DNA from 3 places in the Shewanella violacea DSS12 genome. Region 3 is predicted to be linked to each of the others. Evidence: predicted binding sites of a transcription regulator. Region 3 holds the regulator's gene; each other region holds the start of a gene.
What was found. The regulator sigma-54, encoded in region 3, starts transcription at its own class of promoters, with help from an activator protein. The targets are predictions, from matches to a motif close to GTTGGCACGNNNNTNGNNT.

Region 1: nirB (nitrite reductase large subunit NirB) is a predicted target of sigma-54. The motif match lies at 1,173-1,191, and genes of this name have one in related genera.
Region 2: SVI_RS12345 (YccF domain-containing protein) is a predicted target of sigma-54. The motif match lies at 1,388-1,406, and genes of this name have one in related genera.

Annotation. Positions count from the first base shown of each region.
Region 1 covers NC_014012.1:3,067,440-3,069,719, reverse strand. The annotation lists gene SVI_RS20750 (glycosyl transferase) at 1-371, shown strand, start outside; gene SVI_RS12780 (ANTAR domain-containing response regulator) at 368-1,009, shown strand; gene nirB (nitrite reductase large subunit NirB) at 1,331-2,280, shown strand, end outside.
Region 2 covers NC_014012.1:2,968,625-2,970,904, forward strand. The annotation lists gene SVI_RS12340 (pyridoxal-phosphate dependent enzyme) at 320-1,240, opposite strand; gene SVI_RS12345 (YccF domain-containing protein) at 1,451-1,855, shown strand; gene SVI_RS12350 (substrate-binding periplasmic protein) at 1,916-2,280, opposite strand, start outside.
Region 3 covers NC_014012.1:481,260-483,539, forward strand. The annotation lists gene hpf (ribosome hibernation promoting factor) at 1-139, opposite strand, end outside; gene SVI_RS01925 (RNA polymerase factor sigma-54) at 365-1,843, opposite strand; gene lptB (LPS export ABC transporter ATP-binding protein) at 1,995-2,280, opposite strand, start outside.

The DNA.
Region 1 (2,280 bases), 2.4 Mb from region 3:
TTCAGGGAGAAACTGAAATTAATCCTAGGATATCCACCGAGTTGACCATAGCAACAGGGGATACCAGCCAAGTTATCTATCTTCCTACTCGGCTCGAAGGTTTTGTTGGCATGAATACCTTGTCATCAGAGCTTGCACTTTCACCCCAGCAAGCTTGCTTGGTATTGAGTCAGATTTGGCACCATGGTGAGGCCAGTGACACTCGCCATGAGAGTCATTCAGCATTTTCGTCATCAGCATCATCTAAGCTAGGACAAATTGCCGAGGCGAGCGTTATCAGTACATTGTCGGCAATTTACCTACTGCAAGGTAAGTGTCAATCCGTTTCACAAGCTCAATCGTTAGCCATTCAGGCATGGAGGATGAGATGACTATTTATACCTGTTTTAATTCATTTTCTGCCATGGAGTTCAAGGACACTAGGGCTTCCAATAAAGAGCTTATCTCATCATCAAATACGGGTTCGTTATCCTCGACTCCCTCGAGTGGACCAGCAGAAAGCATTGAAAAAACCTTAGCGGCTATTTCTGGGCAAGTGATCTCATTGAGTCTTTTACGAGATATTGAACGAATACATCTTAGGCTTGATGGTGATCTGCTGCTGTATTTTTGCTCAGAATTATCCAATGTGGATCTAGGCGTCTTGTTACGCCTGATGCAATTCTCTCCCATTCCGCTGGTGGTGAATGCCAAGTGTTGGCAGGCTGAGGATCTGACCAGATTACTAGAATGTGGCAGGGTGACATTCGTACCCGGTGAGTTTGATCCCGCTAGACTAGAGCAGGTCATAGAACTGGCAAAACTAAGGTTCAGCCTGGCCAATGAGCAGCAAGAGAAGATCCTCCAATTAGAATCATCATTGGAGGCACAAAAATTACTGGCCAAGGTGAAGGCAAGACTTCAACAAAACGGATTGAGTGAATCTCAAGCCCATAAACTCTTGCAAAAACAGGCGATGGACAGCGGGATCTCTGTTGAGCAGCTGGTTCAACAATTACCCCTAAACTAAATTAAGCTAAGCTTTCATTTATCTACAGTTACCTTTCAACTCTCATCATTTCAATTCCGCCCAAAATGGTGCAGAAGCGCCTTGGTTGTGCGCTCACTCATTTCCCCTTTTACTAGCCAGTTATTTAATTCTTTAATTATCAACACTTTGGCGCTGATAGTTTGTTGGCATAATCACTGCAGTAAGTAATAAAGTAGTAAGCTAGAAGACAATAAGTAAATAAAAATTCGGATCTAATCGGCAATGGCGCCATGTTCTCATTTGAGAGCATGGCGCCTTTTTGTTAGTTCCGCAGGTTAAAAAAGAGATGGGGAGTGTGTTATGGGTTGTGCAAAAACAGATTTGGAGCGTAAGCCTAGGTTACTCGTCGTGGGTAACGGCATGGTTGGCCATCATTTTATAGAGCAGCTTTGCGATCAAGGACTCAATGAACACTTTCAAATAGTGGTATTTGGCAGTGAACAAGTCGCTGCCTATGACAGGGTGCAGCTGTCTAAATATTTCGAGACAGGCAGTGCCGCTAGTTTAATGCTGGCAAATGTCGATATCTACGCCAAACAGGGAGTGACCTTACACTTGGGTAAAGAGGTGACCGGGCTCGATACCGAGAATAAATGCCTGCATACCCAAGATGGCGATTTTTGGTTTTATGACAAACTCGTGTTAGCTACGGGTTCTTACCCTTTTGTGCCACCTATCGAGGGTAAAGACAGGCCCCAGTGCATGGTGTATCGCACCATAGAAGATCTAGAGCAGATACAGCAAGCCGCCGAGAAATCCACATCCGGAGTGGTGATAGGGGGTGGCTTACTGGGATTAGAAGCCGCCAATGCCTTATTGACCTTAGGCTTAGAGACTCATGTTGTTGAGTTTGCATCTCAGTTGATGCCAGTACAGCTCAATGATAAGGCGGGTGACCTTTTGCGTCACAAGATTGAGCACTTGGGTGTATCTGTGCATACCAGCAAGGCGACCACGGCTATTGTCGCCGGTGAGTCGGCGCTGCATCGGATGAATTTCAATGATGATACCTATCTTGAAACTGACATGATTGTCTTCTCTGCCGGTATTCGTCCCCAGGACAGTCTAGCCAGGCAAAGCGGTATAGAAGTGGGCGAGCGTGGCGGCATAGTCATAAATGATTTCTGTTTAACATCAGCCGATGATGTTTACGCCATAGGCGAGTGTGCCCTCTGGCAGCAGAGAATATTCGGGCTGGTGGCGCCGGGTTATCAGATGGCGAGGGCGGCGGTATCTCATATTAACGCTGG
Region 2 (2,280 bases), 2.5 Mb from region 3:
ACCTCTCACTAGGCTGCTAGTCAGAGATAGTTAAACTGATAAACTTATGCTAATCGATACACTCCTCTCACTGGTATCGAATGTTTCCTTGCTGATAAATGGAAACAGATAGGATCGACATCATAAGTCGGCTATTAAGCAATCAAGCAACTCCTACCTTTGGTTCAGGCCGTATCAATTTCACAGATACTTAGCCTGGCCAAACGGTAAATACTCCCCATAATGCATCCCATAAATCTCACTTCAAAACCTAAATCTCACATTGAAATCTAAATATCACATCGAATTCGAATAAAGAATACCTAGGGTTATCACACTATTAAGCCCCATATTTCCGTATATATCTGGGCAGCATGGTTTCATTACCCAGTAAGCCACCTTGATGAAGATACAAGATAGGCACATCTCCCTGACTTAAGCTTAAATGGTGTTCCAGCGTCATCCAACCTAAGGGATCATAAAGTAACTCGAAAGCGATACCAGTCAGTGAAATTGTTTTCCACATCTCATAAAACTCAGGATACAATTTTCCGAAATGATACTTTTTGGGTAAAGCCACAATCTCAGGATGATACAAAGGATTATCTGCTAGCTGGGTGAATTGCTGGATTAAATAGCTGCTCCCTCCCACCGCGGCGCAGGTAAGCACCTGAATATTTATCTCTTGTTCAACATAATACTTATTAAGATACAGTGCAGTTGTGCCGGTACCGGAAGGCAAGAAGACGACTAGATGCTCTAATCCACTGTCTTTTGCCCACTGGGCAATCTCTTCAGCCAGTTTAGACACGCCGAACTCGGCATACTCACAGCGACCCCCTTCAGGAACAAAAATGGCGTGAGTTTCATTAGGTAGCACCACTTCTTGTATATAGGTGTGGGTATCCCGGTCTCCTCTATCATCTAAACTATCCAGTGATATGATATTGGCACCATTGGCTAATGCGGCACCATAGTTACCACTTGGCTTGAGCTTGATGTGAGAGGCAATATGATCCACATAGAAATCTAAACTCCAGCCCTTAAGTTTAGCTAATGCAGACATGGAATAAAGAGAGTTTGCCTGAGGTGAGCCATAGCCGATGAGCTTAGTCACTCCCGGAAATTCATGCTCGAGGAAATAGGCAAATTTTCGCGCCTTATTACCTGAAAATTCAGGATGGAGCAAATCATCTCTCTTAACAAAAATATGTCTGTTGAACATTACTATGGTATCGACTGGGGTATGGCTTAACTTCATATCAAGGAACTAGCACTAGAATAATCAGGCAATGATTTTACCATTGGCTACCCATCACAATCGACTAAAAGTACTAAAAGCTGATAAATCTCACTAACAGCCTACCTATAATAAGCAGTAAGAACCTGAAATTAAAGGGCTTACACAGTTGGCGCGATATTTGCTTATTAAGAGAAAAGGATGAGAAACCCTATTTCATTGGAGGCCTAGATGCCTGTATTACGATTAATTTTTAACATTGCTTGGTTTGTGCTTGGCGGCTTTATCATGGGATTAGGATGGTGGCTAGCTGGTTTACTGTGTTTTATCAGCATAATAGGGATCCCATTCGGACGCGCCTGTTTTGTCATTGGTGAAATGACTTTTTGGCCCTTCGGTCAGGAACAGATAAATCGAAAACACCTCACGGGACAAGAAGATATGGGGACTGGTGCATTTGGCACATTGGGGAATATTATCTGGTTCCTGCTATTTGGGATCTGGCTCGCTATCGGACATATCACCTATGCCTTAGCCTGTTTTGTCACGATTATTGGTATCCCTTTTGGAATTCAACATCTCAAACTGGCCATGTTGAGCCTAACACCAATCGGCCAAACTGTTGTGGCTAAATAATTCATCAATAACTGTGATTAGGTGGCTTAGTCGAGCCTGTGAGCCACTTTTAGCAGTTGTCTAATTATTATCGGTCGTGGTCACAGAGATCATATATTGATCCAAAATAGATTTAGCATCTATTTTAGTTAAACCAGTATTCACAATATTCCGCCACTTGTGGCCATCTTGACTGTTTTTGAAGGCAATATATAACTTTTTTTCTTCTAACAGCTTTTGGTTTATCTGTAACTTAGCAGCAAGAGGCTTGAAGTCATCCCGCGCTAATATATACCTGAGTACATGCACATCGATCACGGCGCCATCCACGCGCCCAGTCGCTACCTTCTTGACATTATGTGCATCAGAACTAACAACTTCGACGGGCTGAACCCCCTGTTTGATCATGATATCGAGAGCGACGGTATTCACATAACCTCTGACGA
Region 3 (2,280 bases):
GCATTTTTTGAACATTTAAAATAACGTGCACATTATTGATCTGATCGAAATGTCGTTCAAGCTTAGTGAACTTTTCTTCGACATAATGTCTTAGCGATGTCGTGATCTCTATATGGTGTCCAGTTAGGTTTATGTGCATAGAAATACTCCTCCAGTTTCCGATTTAACTCTTAAGTTGATGATAGGTAAATCTTTCGGGATTTAACTCACAACATAATTCCCTGTTTTACCAGGAGTTGAGCCTAACTAATATCGACTACAGGCCGCTTCTGGTGATTAGCACTTACAATAAGCGTTAATCAGGCCGTCACTTAAACTAGGTTCCCCTAGTTAGGCTATGACCTTTATTCCTTTATTCCTTATTCTACAAACTCTTACGTTGATTCGATGGTGGAATCAACATAGCTTCACGATACTTAGCTATGGTGCGTCTCGCAACCTTAATGCCCTGATCCGCTAATAACAAGGCCATCTTACTGTCGCTGAGTGGTTTCTGTTGGTTTTCGGCGGCGACCAGCTTCTTTATGAAAGCACGAATCGCGGTAGATGAACACTCCCCACCATCATCGGTAGCTACATGGCTTGAAAAAAAGTATTTCAGCTCAAATATGCCCCTTGGGGTATGCATATATTTCTGTGTAGTGACGCGGGATATGGTGGATTCGTGCATCTCAACGGCTTCGGCTATGTCGTTAAGTACCATAGGTTTCATTGCTTCTTCACCGAACTCGAAGAAACCCTGTTGGAATTTCACGATACATTTTGAGACTTTCAGTAAGGTCTCGTTGCGGCTCTCTAAGCTCTTGATAAACCATTTAGCCTCTTGCAGATGCCCACGAATAAACTGGCTATCTGCTTGACTCTTTGTACTTTTTGCCATAGATGCATAATGTTGATTTACACTGATCTTCGGCATGTTGTCTGGATTTAATTCGACCATCCAGCGACCTTTCTTCTTAGTCACTGTGACGTCAGGGATGACATATTCATCCTTGCCCGGGGTAACGGCCAATCCAGGACGGGGGTTAAGCGTCTGGATTAACTCTATGGCATCTCTAAGAGCATCTTCCTTGAGCTTAGTCTTGCGCATTAGCAGGCGAAAATCTCGTCCGGCGATCAGATCCAGATGGTCTCTGATCAGGATCCTGGCGTTATCTATATGTGGAGTCGTGTCAGCGTATTGTGCCAGTTGGATCAAGAGGCATTCACTGAGATCTCTGGCTGCGATACCGATAGGATCGAAGTGTTGGATGCGTTTAAGTACGGCTTCAATTTCATCCTGTTCAATTTCAGGATCTCCCATGGCTTCGAGAATATCTTCAATGCTCTGGGTGAGATAGCCTCTCTCATCTATGGCCTCAATGATGGCCGTTGCTATGGCGAGATCGTTATCAGAAAACGGTGTTAGATTCTTCTGCCATTCGAGATGCTCATACAAACCTTCGCTGGTCTCCCCCTGGAAGGGCATATCGTCGTCGCGCATGGCACCGGAAGTTGAGTTAGGCGATGCGGTATAGACCTCGTCCCAAGTGGTGTCCATGGGGAGCTCTTCGGGCATAGAATCTCGGGTTATCGCCTCGGAGGTTTCAACCGCTGAGTTGTCAATTGGGCCATCGCTCTCTGCAGTGGCACTAAAGTCTTCAGTGTCTACGGTCTTGTCTTCGCCATTGACTGGGGGATCAACTTGCTCTTCATCTAGTTCGAGTAAAGGGTTGGAGTCTAACGCTTGTTGGATTTCTTGTTGCAGTTCCAGCGACGATAATTGCAATAGACGTATAGCCTGCTGCAGTTGTGGTGTCATGGTTAACTGCTGACCCATTTTAAGCTGGAGTGACGCTTTCATTTACCGCTATTCCCTTCATGTAATTATAAAATGAGACAGCCTGCTTGGACTTGTTTGGGGCTTCTCTGAGCCCCTGAATTTTAGGCTAGGTAGCCGAGTATCTGTAGTGACTCATCCCTTAATACGCGTTAAGAATAAGCCTCTTGATTAACTATAGCTTGAATTGTTCACCTAAGTACACAGCTCTTACTTGCTGATTGTCCATGATTTCGGCGGGTGTACCTTCAGCGATTAAATTTCCGTGACTGACTATGTAAGCTCGTTCACATACGTCTAAGGTTTCACGCACATTATGGTCGGTGATCAGTACACCTAAACCACGGCTCTTAAGCTGCTGGATAATTTTTTTAATGTCGATAACCGAGATTGGGTCGACACCTGCAAAAGGTTCATCCAGGAGAATAAACTTAGGGTTGGCTGCTAAGGCTCTGGCTATC